3 regions of the Streptomyces sp. NPDC055103 genome follow, and region 3 is predicted to be linked to each of the others. Evidence: riboswitches for the same ligand, from Rfam matches in the RefSeq annotation. Region 3 holds a riboswitch; each other region holds the start of a gene.
The links. Region 3 has a riboswitch for cyclic di-AMP ahead of ACWFR1_RS34825 (C40 family peptidase). Riboswitches for the same ligand answer to the same signal wherever they lie in the genome.
Positions count from the first base shown of each region.

Region 1: another riboswitch for cyclic di-AMP. It lies ahead of ACWFR1_RS05630 (M23 family metallopeptidase); the one in region 3 lies ahead of ACWFR1_RS34825 (C40 family peptidase).
Region 2: another riboswitch for cyclic di-AMP. It lies ahead of ACWFR1_RS23925 (LysM peptidoglycan-binding domain-containing protein); the one in region 3 lies ahead of ACWFR1_RS34825 (C40 family peptidase).

Region 1 is NZ_JBSGTX010000005.1:140,744-144,736, forward strand. It holds gene ACWFR1_RS05620 (HPr family phosphocarrier protein) at 1-272, shown strand, start outside; gene ACWFR1_RS05625 (GntR family transcriptional regulator) at 408-1,091, opposite strand; gene ACWFR1_RS05630 (M23 family metallopeptidase) at 1,316-2,098, opposite strand; cyclic di-AMP (ydaO/yuaA leader) riboswitch at 2,112-2,274, opposite strand; gene ACWFR1_RS05635 (M16 family metallopeptidase) at 2,473-3,840, opposite strand; gene ACWFR1_RS05640 (M16 family metallopeptidase) at 3,867-3,993, opposite strand, start outside.
Region 2 is NZ_JBSGTX010000039.1:57,284-61,276, reverse strand. It holds gene ACWFR1_RS23930 (alpha/beta family hydrolase) at 1-963, shown strand, start outside; gene ACWFR1_RS23925 (LysM peptidoglycan-binding domain-containing protein) at 957-1,844, opposite strand; cyclic di-AMP (ydaO/yuaA leader) riboswitch at 1,850-2,022, opposite strand; gene ACWFR1_RS23920 (DUF6197 family protein) at 2,423-3,115, shown strand; gene ACWFR1_RS23915 (phosphocholine-specific phospholipase C) at 3,177-3,993, opposite strand, start outside.
Region 3 is NZ_JBSGTX010000081.1:31,553-35,545, forward strand. It holds gene ACWFR1_RS34815 (8-amino-7-oxononanoate synthase) at 33-1,214, shown strand; gene ACWFR1_RS34820 (ATP-binding protein) at 1,387-1,845, shown strand; gene ACWFR1_RS34825 (C40 family peptidase) at 2,060-2,536, opposite strand; cyclic di-AMP (ydaO/yuaA leader) riboswitch at 2,540-2,661, opposite strand; gene ACWFR1_RS34830 (hypothetical protein) at 3,061-3,366, opposite strand; gene ACWFR1_RS34835 (ATP-dependent Clp protease proteolytic subunit) at 3,374-3,993, opposite strand, start outside.

The DNA of each region.
Region 1 (3,993 bases), on a different contig from region 3:
GCCGCGTCAACGTCGGCTGGGCCGAGGGCCTCCACGCCCGCCCCGCGTCCATCTTCGTCCGTGCCGCCACGGCTTCCGGCGTTCCGGTGACGATCGCCAAGTCCGACGGCACCCCCGTGAACGCCGCCTCGATGCTCGCGGTGCTCGGCCTGGGCGCGCAGGGCGGCGAGGAGATCGTCCTCGCCTCGGAGGCCGAGGGCGCCGAGATCGCGCTGGACCGCCTCGCGAAGCTGGTCGCCGAGGGCCTCGACGAGCTCCCCGAGACCGTCTGACCCCGCCTTTCCCGTACGACGAAACCGCGGCTGCCGGAATTCCGGCGGCCGCGGTTTTCGCTTTTCTGGAGCCGGTATTTCCGGCAGCGCACATCAGCTCCAGCGAATTCCTATTCTTTGTATACGGTGCACGTGTTAATTCCGGACGCTCGCCGTGTTGACGACATGTTGCGAAACCCTCACACGGCCGCGCTCGGGCCTTTTCAGCCGGTGCAGCACCAGCGAGCGCTCCGCATGCAGCGCCGTCAGCGCCCTGGCCCGCTCGGCGTCGCCGCGCGCGACGGCGTCCACGATCGCGCCGTGCTCGGACCAGGCCTCGGTGGGGTGGGCGGGCTGGTCGACCGCGTACATCCAGGCGATCTTGTGCCGTAGCTGGGTGAGCAGCGCCGTCAGGGCCGGGCTGCCGGAGGCCTGCGCCAGCGTCTCGTGGAACCAGCCGCCGAGCGAGCGCAGGTCCTCGCCCTGGCCGCGTCTGGCCCGCTCCTGACCCAGCCTGACCAGGCCCCGCAGCACCTTCAGATGTGCCTCGGTGCGCCGCTGTGCGGCGCGGGCGGCGCCCAGGGGTTCGAGCAGGGCCCGCATGTCGAGCAGATCGGCCGCCTCCTGCTCGGTGGGCTCGGCGACATGGGCGCCTGCGTGGCGGCGGGTGACGACGAAGCCCTCGGACTCCAGGGTGCGCAGGGCCTCGCGGACCGGGACACGGGAGACCCCGTAGCGGCGCGCGAGCTGCTCCTCGGTCAGTCGCCCGCCCCGCTCGAAGACGCCGGAGACGATGTCGTCCCGGATCGCCGTGCATACCGATTGCGCGGGAACGCGCATGTCCGACCTCCGCCTTGGTCCGCGAGAGACAATTCGAGCGACGCCTGTTCTGCGTCCGCTCTGCGACTCTATTGCAGCAGGCCGGAATTTCCGATGCCCCCATGGAATCCGCGCATATGTTTCGGTCAGCGAAAAGCCCCGGCTCAGTACGAGCCGGGGCTTTTGCGACGCGATGCGTGTGACGCCAGGGGCTTCCGTGTGGCGTCAGCGGCTTCCGCCTGGGGTCAGAGGCTGACGCCGCGGGAGCGGAGGTACGAGATGGGGTTGAGGTCGGAGCCGTACTCGGAGCTCGTCCGCGCCTCGAAGTGGAGGTGCGGGCCGGTCGAGTTGCCGCTCGAACCCGAGACGCCTATCTGCTGGCCCGGCTCGACGCTCTGGCCCACGTAGACCCCGATGGACGAGAGGTGCCCGTACTGGGTGTACGTGCCGTCGTTCATCCGGATGACGATGTTGTTGCCGTACGCGCCGCCCCAGCCGGCCTCGACGACGGTGCCGGAGCCGACGGAGACGACCGAGCTGCCGTAGGACGCGTGGAAGTCGATGCCGGAGTGGCTGCCGGAGGACCAGAGGGAGCCGCCGGTCTTGTAGCCGGTGGTCACGTACGAGCCGGCCACGGGGAGCTGGAAGGAGTTGAGGCGGCGGCGCTCGGCCTCGCGGGCGGCGCGCTCACGCTCCTCACGGACCTCCTTGGCGCGGGCCTCGGCCTTGCGCTTCGCCTCGGCGCGAGCCTCGGCCTGGGCCTTCGCCTTGGCGATGGCCTCGAAGGCCTCCTGCTCCTGCGCGGCGACCTGGGCGTTGACGCGGTCCGCGAGGGAGTCCTCGGTGATCACCTGCGTGAGGCCGGTGTCCTCGACGGAGCGGTTGTCCGTGTCGGCGGCGAGCGCCGGGGAGGCGAGGGTTCCGATGACGCCGGTGGTGGCGAGTGTCGCGACGCCGGCGATGCCCACGCTGCGACGCGCCATCCGGCTCGGCCCACGATGCTTCCCGGTGGCACGGGTGAACGCCATGTAGGGGCTGTTCCTTTCCTTCCTTCTCGCCTACCGGGTTAGCTGACGGGTTCGGAGCAGGAAGGTCTCCTACGAGCCCCTCCGTGCGTGACGAAGGCGCCCGATTCACCCCAGGGACTGTGTGGGTCCCCGGCTCCCCAGGCTCGCGCCTGACGGGGACTCGGCGATGACTGTCCGCTGCCGCGAATGCGGCACGTGCACTGACGAACAGCCGCACCGACGCTATGCGGATCGTCTTTCAATAGCCAAACAAACACGCCTGTTTGTAAGACATGCCACAGGGCAGACGCCCCATTCCTCTCAATTCGGGCAAAGCGGAAGGCCTCGACGAAATCGTGACGTCGAGGCCTTCCTTGCCGGGTCCGCGGGTGCGATCAGCCGGTCACGACGGTGACTTCACCGATGCCGAGCGCGCGCACCGGCTCCGCGATCTGCGCCGCGTCGCCCACGAGCACGGTGACGAGCCGGTCCACGGGGAAGGCGTTGACCACGGCCGCGGTCGCCTCGACCGTGCCCGTCTCGGCGAGACGCGCGTACAACTGCGCCTGGAAGTCGTCCGGAAGGTGCTGCTCGACCTGGTCGGCGAGCGTCCCGGCGACCGAGGCGGCCGTCTCGTACTTGAGCGGCGCCACACCCACGAGGTTCTGCACGGCCGTCTCGCGCTCGGCGTCGGTCAGGCCCTCCGCGGCGAGGGTCCGCAGCACCTTCCACAGGTCGTCAAGTGCCGGGCCGGTGTTGGGGGTGTCGAACGAGCCGCTGATGGCGAGCATCGACGCGCCGTTCCCCGCGGCGTCCGAGCGGAGCACCTGCCCGAAGGCCCGCACGCCGTACGTGTAGCCCTTCTCCTCGCGCAGGACCCGGTCGAGGCGCGAGGTCAGCGTGCCGCCGAGGGAGTACGTGCCGAGGACCTGGGCCGCCCAGACGCTGTCGTGGCGGTCCGGACCGATGCGCCCGATCAGCAACTGCGTCTGGACGGCGCCGGGACGGTCGACGATGACGACCCGTCCGGTGTCGTCCGCGGTGATCGGCGGCATCGGCAGCGGCTCGGCCGGCTCGCCGGACCAGGCGCCCAGCGTCTCGGCGAGGACCTTGTCGAGGTCGACACCCGTCAGGTCGCCGACGACCACGGCGGTGGCCGTGCCGGGGCGGACGTGCGCCTCGTAGAAGGCGCGGACGGCGGCGGAGTCGATCGCGGCGACCGTCTCCTCCGTGCCCTGGCGCGGCCGGGACATGCGCGACTCGGCCGGGAAGAGCTCCTTGGAGAGCTGCTTCGCGGCGCGGCGGGACGGGTTGGCCGTCTCGTGCGGGATCTCGTCGAGGCGGTTGCGCACGAGGCGCTCGATCTCGGTGTCCAGGAAGGCCGGGGCGATCAGCGCCTCGGAGAGCAGCCCGAGCGCCTTGGGCAGCCGGGAGACGGGCACCTCAAGGGAGACCCGTACGCCCGGGTGGTCCGCGTGCGCGTCGAGCGTGGCGCCGCAGCGCTCCAGCTCGGCCGCGAACTCCTCGGCACCACGCTGGTCCGTGCCCTCGGAGAGCGCGCGGGCCATGATCGTGGCGACGCCGTCGAGACCGGCCGGCTCGGCGTCCAGCGGGGCCGGCAGGAAGATCTCCACGGCCACGACCTGCTGGCCGGGGCGGTGGCTGGTGAGCACGGTCAGGCCGTTGGCCAGGGAGCCTCGCTCCGGGGCCGGGAAAGCCCAGGGCCTGGCGATGCCCGGCTCGGGCCGCGGGTGGAAGTCCATGCTCGTCAAAGACACGGCAGCGTCGGTCACTGGTCCGCTCCCTCTTCCTCGTCGCTGTCGCTCTCGCTCTGTTCGGTGGCCACCGGCTCGTAGACGAGCACCGCGCGGTTGTCGGGGCGCAGTCGGGCCTTGGCGGCCGCCTGCACCTCCTCG
Region 2 (3,993 bases), on a different contig from region 3:
CACCGCTACCGGGGCGCCCGCCCGCCCGTGCCCCTCGAAGGGAGGACGGTCGTCGTCGTCGACGACGGGCTCGCCACGGGCGCCACGGCGCTGGCCGCCTGCCGGGTGGTCCGTGCCCGGGGTGCCGCGCGGATCGTCCTGGCGGTGCCGGTCGCCCCACGCGGCTGGACCGCCCGTCTCGGGGGCGAGGCCGACGAGACCGTCAGCGTCCGCGAGCCCGACTTCTTCTACGCGATCGGTCAGTTCTACCGGGACTTCACGCAGACGTCCGACGCGGAGGTGCTCGACTGCCTCGACCGCAGCCGGGCTGTGCGCGGGCCCGTCGTGCGGGACGAGGACGTCAGGATCCCGGCGACCGGCGCCACCCTCGCCGGACGGCTCGCTGTGCCCGACGGCGCGACCGGCATCGTCCTGTTCGCCCACGGCAGCGGCAGCAGCCGGCACAGTCCGCGCAACCGCGCGGTCGCCTCGGCCCTGAACCGGGCCGGGCTCGGGACGCTGCTGTTCGACCTGCTGACCGAGACCGAGGCGGCCGACCGGGCCCATGTCTTCGACACCCCGCTGCTCGCCGGCCGGCTGGTGAGCGCCACGGACTGGCTGGCCGGGCGGCCCGGGGGCGACGACCTGCCGCTCGGCTACTTCGGGGCGAGCACGGGCGCGGCCGCCGCGCTGTGGGCGGCGGCCGACGCCGGTTCCGGTGTCGCCGCAGTCGTGTCACGCGGTGGCAGACCGGATCTGGCGGGCGAGCACCTGGCCCGGGTGCGCGCCCCGACCCTCCTCGTGGTGGGCGGCCGGGACGAGCTGGTCCTGGACCTCAACAAGCGGGCCCAGGCGCTGCTGCGCTGCGAGAACCGGCTGACGGTCGTGCCGGGCGCCACCCACCTCTTCGAGGAGCCGGGGGCCCTGGAGGAGGTGGCGGAGCTCGCCAGGGACTGGTTCGACGAGCACTTCAGGGGTCAGTAGGCGCCGTTGACGTTGTCGATGGAGCCGTAGCGGTCGGCCGCGTAGTTGCAGGCAGCCGTGATGTTGGCGACCGGGTCGAACAGGTCCGTGGACGTGCCCGGCACGTGGTAGGCGTCGAAGGTCGGCTGGATCACCTGGAGCAGGCCCTTCGAGGGGGTGCCGGCCGCGGCGTTGGAGTCCCAGAGGTTGATGGCCTGGGGGTTGCCGGAGGACTCGCGCATTACGTTGCGGAGGATTCCGTCGTACGAGCCGGGGATGCCGCGCTGGGCCATGATGGCCAGCGACTGCCGGATCCAGCCGTCGAGGTTGTCGGCGTACTGGGCGGCGGCCGGGGCGGCCTGGACGGCGGGCGCGGCGGCGGGCGCCGCCTGCGCTGCGGAGGCGCCCGAAGCGGCGGCCGGGGCCGCGGCACGGCGCTCGGAGCGGCTCGCCCGGTCCGTCGTGGCGGTGCTCTTCTTCGGCGCGGCGGCCTGAGCGGGGGCGGCCTTCGCGGAATCCCGACGAATCGTCAGTTCGAGACCGGGGTGAATGAGTGACGGATTGTCACCCACGGCGGACTTGTTGGCCCGGTAAATCGACTTCCAGCCGCCCTGAATTCCCTTCTTCTGGGCGATCAGGGAAAGCGAGTCACCGCTCACGACGGTGTACGTACGCGCGGCGGCGGCAGCGGCGGTGGGGGCGGACGGCGCGGCGGTCGCGGTCGCGTGCTGTGCGGCGACGGGCTGCGCGGCGGTCTTCGGCGCGGACGAGATCGTCTCGGCGCCGGCGGTGGCGGGGACGATCAGCGGCAGGGCCAGGGCTGCCCCGCCCGTGCCGGCGAGTGCGAGGCCACGGGTGACCGTGCGGCGTCGGGGGCGGCGGTGCTTACCGTGTGCAGGCATGACGGTTTCCTCTCCGGCGCCTGCGGGGTGAGCTGTCGGGTTCGGACGGGAGATGTCCGGCCGCGCACACGCGGCTGCACCCCGAGCCGTTCCGGATTCCGGACCGGCGAATTCGTGGGTCCCCCGCTCCTGCCGTCGGGTGAAAGGGAGGTGTTTCGGGCGGCGGCAGGATTAGGCGTTCCGCTCGAATGGGGGTGACCGTAGGCCAGTAATGCGACGGATAACAAGGGGAGTGAATCGCTGGGGCGGGGTAAAGGATCTCTGTATTCGGCTAATTCAAGATCGACCGCGCTCGGGCATCGCCGAACTTCCGTGCACCGCACGGCTTGCGGAAGTGCCGGGACGTGGTGATCTCCGGGAAAAGTGAACCGCGTCACCCGGCGAGTAATGTCCGAATATGCGATGTAATTCCGATGGTGAATGAATGGGTGGAAATTTACCGCCATGGGGTGTTCGGTCGTGTCGAGGGTCGTGGGGCTGGCTCGCGCTAAGCGGTACCACTGTGTCCGTGGCGACAAAAGTCGCAAACAAGACATTCTTCTTGAAAGATGGAGGTACCCGACCCAGGAGCCACCCGGATGCCGACCACCGTCTCCCCGCTCAGCCCGGACACCCTCGACCGCGAGGCGGCCGCTCTCTTCGAGAGCGCCACCTGGCAGCGGATCGTCACGGACTGGACCCCCGCCCCGCCGACCCTCGCCCCACCGGTCCCGGTCCGGCCGACCCTCGCCCCACAGGTCCCGGTCCGGCCGGCCCCCGCCGGACCGGACCCCGCGCCGCAGCGACAGCCCGAGCGCGCTGACTGGCGGGCCCTCCTGACCGTGCCCGTGGACCAGCTCGTGACCGAGGCGCTCGACGCGCTCCCGCCGCCGGCCCCGGCCGAGCGCACGCTTCCCGGCCGGATCGGAGCCGTACTCCCGGACCGTCTGCACGCCTGGCGCCGGATCGGCCGTCCCGAGCTGCGCCCCTCGGTCCACCTCGGCTACGCGCGGCTGGTGCTCACGGAGTGGGGCTGGCAGAACGCCCCGTACAAACTGCGCGACGCGCGGGGAGCGCGCTGCGTCTGCGGCGCCCTCCTCGCGGCCCACCGCCTCGGCTACGGCGGCGCGGACACCATGAACGAGGCGGCCGCCTGGATCATGACCGAGCTCCGGTCGCGAGGATGGCGCGAACTGATCGGCCCGTGGAACCGGGCTCCCGGCCGCACGGCGGCCGAGGCGGTGGGCCTCCTCGACGCGACGATCCGCCGCGCCGCGCACGCCGGCCGGTGACCCGCCGGGCCGGTGACACCGTCGGCCGGTGACCCGCCGGCACCGGCCGACGTGCAAGGGGTCAGCCGGTGACGCTCGGGGACCCGGTCTCGATGTGGCCGGTGTACCGGCGCGACCAGGTCCCGTCGATGTCGGCGAGGATCGTGAAGTCGTACCAGCCGCCGTTGTAGGCCACCGCGTTGAAGAACTCCTCACGGCTGGAGTTCGCCGGGACCGTGTACGTCCACGGGCCGTCCGTGCGGTAGGCGTTCGAGCGGATCGTGAAGGTCACCGGGCCCGCCGAGGTGTTGGTCATCCGGAACCACAGCGCCGTCCGGCCCGTGCCCGCCTCGGGCGCGTACCGGGCCGCGACCTCCACGGCCTTGCCCGCCTTGGACGCGTCGCCGATGAAGCGCCGCAGGAAGCGGTTGGGGCCCATCATCGAGATGTCGTACTTCCCGGATCCCGACCCGAGCCCGATGTTGAAGTAGTCGGAGGCGGTGGCGCCCGGGTCGACCGTGTACTGCCAGGCCGCCGTGTCGCGGTGCTGGTGCGGGTGGATCGAGAAGTGCGCCGCCTGCCTGGCCTCCGGCCCCTGGTTCGTCATCGAGAACCAGGCCAGGATCTTGCCGGCCGCCCCGAACTCGAACCGGTCGAGGTTGCCGTTCACCTGGTACGGCAGGGCGCGCGCCGGGCGGGTGCCGGACTCCTGCGCCGGCTGGGCGTTGTTCTGGGGCGCGGGGTTCGGCAGCGGGCCGCAGGTGGCCTGCCCGATGACCTTCGCCGTGGACGGGAGGCCCGCGGGCACTCCGTACACCGGGTGGGCGAAGTCGAAGACGCTCGTCAGATCGCCCGTCACCCGGCGCCGCCAGGCGCTGATGTTCGGGCAGGCGGCCGGA
Region 3 (3,993 bases):
GGTCTGTGCGCTGCCTACAAAAGGATCGCCGCATGCCACAGGCCGACGACGCCCGGGCCCAGGGCCCGCGCCGGACCGCGTTCGACTGGACCGACGCCGAGGCGCGCCGCCGGGCGGAGGCCGGTCTCGTCCGTACGCTGCGGCCCCGGGCGGCCGAGTCGGAGCTCCTCGACCTGGCGAGCAACGACTACCTGGGACTCACCCGACGCCCGGACGTCACCGAGGCGGCGGCCGAGGCGGCGAGGCGCTGGGGCGCGGGCGCCACCGGTTCACGGCTCGTCACCGGCACGACCCGGTTGCACACCCGGCTCGAACGCGAACTCGCCGAGTTCTGCGGCTTCGAGGCGGCCCTCGTCTTCTCCTCCGGCTACGCGGCGAACCTGGCCGCGCTCACCGCGCTCGGCGGCCGGGACTCGCTGATCGTCTCGGACGCCTCCAACCACGCCTCGATCGTCGACGGCTGCCGGCTCGCGCGCGCCGAGACGGCCGTCGTGCCGCACGCCGACCCTGATGCCGTACGCAAGACCCTGGAGGCGCGTCCGGAGCACCGGGCGCTCGTGGTCAGCGACTCCGTCTTCTCCGTCGACGGGGACAAGGCGCCGCTCCCGGAGCTCGCCGACGTCTGCCGCGCGCACGGCGCCGGGCTCGTCGTCGACGACGCCCACGGCTTCGGTGTCCTCGGCGCCGGCGGGCGGGGCGCCCTGCACGAGGCGGGCCTCGCGGGCGACGAGGACGTCGTCGCCACCCTCACCCTCTCCAAGTCCCTGGGCAGCCAGGGCGGCGCCGTCCTCGGACCCGCCCGGGTCGTCGAGCACCTGGTGAACGCGGCGCGCACCTTCATCTTCGACACCGGGCTCGCCCCGGCCGCCGCGGGCGGCGCGCTCGCGAGCCTGCGGCTGATCGCCGCCGAACCGGCACTCGCCGAGCGGGCGCGGACCGTCGCCACCACCCTGTACGAGCTCCTCACGGCGGCCGGACTGACCGCGGCGCGACCGGACGCTGCCGTCGTCTCGGTGCGCGCCCCCTCGCCCGAGGCGGCGCTGCGCTGGGCGGCCGACTGCCGCGAACAGGGCCTGGCGGTCGGGTGTTTCCGGCCCCCGTCCGTGCCGGACGGCATCTCGCGGCTCCGGCTCACGGCCCGCGCCGACCTGACGGACGCCGAGCTGCACGGGGCGGTGGAGACGATCCTGCGCACCGCGCCCGCGGCCCTCTGACGGCATCGTCTCCGCCATCCAAGAGCGTTTCCGGACAGCAGAGTTCACCGCTTCGGGCGATAGATGTGCACATATCGTGGTGGAAGGCCGTACGGGGCGGCACGATCGGTGGCACTCTGACGCGAAGCGCAATCCGGGGTGGTGTCCCCGGCGGGAAAGGGACAGCGCCGCCATGGCAGACCAGCAGGAAGCATCCGTCACTCTGCCGAGCGATCCCGCCTCGGTTCCCACGGCACGCAGATTCGCCGTGGACGTCCTGGGGGACTGGGGGCTCGACGGCGGCGCGGAGATCGCGGACTCTATCCGGCTCATCGTCTCGGAACTGGCGACCAACGCCGTCCAGCACACGTTCGGGCAGTCGCCCACCTTCACGGTCGACCTCCGGCTGGAGCGGGAGGAACGCCTGTACATCGGCGTGACCGACAGCCATCCCCGCTGGCCGCGCCGACTTCCGGCGGCGGTCCAGCAGGACAACGGGCGCGGCATGGTCATCATCCGCGTCCTCGCGGCGGAGGCCGGCGGCCGGCTCTCGGTCACGCCGACCGAGGAGGGCGGCAAGACGGTCTGGATCACGCTGCCGTGGGCCCCCGCCCCCGTACCGACCGGCTCAGCCGGCGTGCAGCTCCTGTGAGGGCCAGGCGCCACCGGCGAAGTGCCGCGCCCAGTAAAAGGGGTTGACCTCGGCCGGAGTACGAGCCTGCCGGCGGGTGGGGTCCTGCGGGTCGGGGACACCGACCTCGACGCCCGGGCCGCACAGGGCCACCGAGAGGGTGCTGCCCCGGCCGTGAGGGGTGCGGCGGCGCCACCGCGCCCCTCCCTCGGCAAGGGTCAGCGCCCGGGTTCCGTCACCGGACGCGGCCGTAGTAGACCTTCGACGACCAGATCTTGTCGAGCTTCACCCAGGAGCCCGTCTTGGGCGAGTGCCAGATCTTGCCGCTGCCGGCGTAGATGCCGACGTGGTACACCCTCCCACCGGAGTGGAAGAAGACCAGGTCCCCCTTCTGCCGGCTGGACGAGGAGATGTGCCGGGTCTTGTTGTACTGCTGCTGCGCGGTGCGGGGCAGCGACTTGCCCGCCTTGTTGTAGGCGTAGAGCGTCAGACCGGAGCAGTCGAACCGGGTGGGTCCGGCGGATCCGTACCGGTAGGGCGAGCCCTTCTTGGACGCGGCGACGCTCAGTGCCTTGTTCGCGTGTGTCGTCGCTGCCTGGGCCTCCGTCGCCGCACCTGGTGCGAACAGCGTGCCGCCGACGGCGGCGAGGGTGAGAGCCGAGACGGCTCCGGCCCGGGACAGCAGGGACGGGACATGCATCTGCGCGGTCATGCGCAACCCTTCGTCAGCCGCCTGCGAAGGATGACCTGTCGGGTTCGGGCTGGCGAAGATGCCCGGCCGCGGCTGCGGCTTCACCCCAAGGAACGGCCCCGCCGCGGAAGCGGCGCGAACATCCCGTACTGATTGGGTCCTCCACTCCTGCCGATCCACTCCTGTCGACCAGACGTCCGGGACAGCGGCAGGACTCGGCGTCCGCCCGGACCGCCCCGCCGCGGTGGCGGGGGCTTGTCGTCGACACGGATCTTGACCCACGCCATGGGCGAAAACCGAGCTGAAACGGCGATATGTGAGGCTCCTCACGACTGATCCATTCGGGTGGACAGACCGCCTTTGTGATCTTCGGAGGTTTGGCCTACGAGCCGCGTACCAGCGATGGAACGTTCGATTCCGCCAAATGCGTACACCTGTTGCGCAACTCGCCCGCTTCATATGTCGACTCGTCGACTACGCCGAACGGGGGAGGGAATCTGCGGTCCGTGTCGGCCGACCGGACCTCGACACGACACGCGGATATGTCAACTCGCCCGAGTGCGGGGGACGGTGACGCGGCCGGTCCTGCGCTCTCCGTCCAACACCCTTAAGGCGCGCGCCAATGTGTCCGCGTGGACCTCGCTCTCACCCCGCATATGCATGAGATTCAGCGCCTCGCGCAGCGCCTCCGCACGTCCCACCAGGGCCTGGGCCGCACGCAACGCCCCATAGGTATGCATGCCTCTGGATGGATTGATCTTCCCTAGGAGGTCGACGACTTCGAGGTACGCGTCGACGAGTTCACCCTCGGCCCGGGTCAGGGCCGGCAGTGGCGGCAGCTCGGGGGGCACGGCCGGTTCACCAGGCCGCGCCGCCGGCGGCGGCGCGCCGGCTCGTGACGACGTGGTCGGCCAGGCCGTACGCGACGGCCGCCTCGGCGTCCAGGACGGTGAGGCGGTCGATGTCGGCGTCGATCCGCTCCCGGTCCTGTCCGGTGTGTTCGACGAGCATCCCGGCGACCAGCTCCCGCAGGCGCAGCAGCTCGCGCGCCTGGAGGTCGAGGTCGCTGAGCTGTCCCTGGACGGGCTCGTCCAGGGTCGGCTGCTGGAGGGTGACCCGGGCGCCGGGCAGGATCAGGCGCTTGCCCGGGGTGCCGGCCGCGAGCAGGACGGCCGCGGTGGAGGCGGCCTGGCCCAGGCAGGTGGTCTCCACGTCGGAGGAGAGCGTCCGCATCGTGTCGTAGAGGGAGGTCATGGCGCTGATGGAGCCGCCGGGGGAGTTGATGTAGAGGGAGATGTCCTGGCCCGGAGAGGCGTGGTCGAGGTAGAGGAACTGCGCGATGGCGTCGTTGGCCGAGGTCTCGTCGACCGTGGTGCCGAGGAAGACGATCCGGGCTTCGAGGAGCTTCGAGTACGGGTCGAGGGTCCGGGTCCCGAAGCTGGTCCGCTCCGTGAACTCGGGCAGGACGTAGCGAGCGT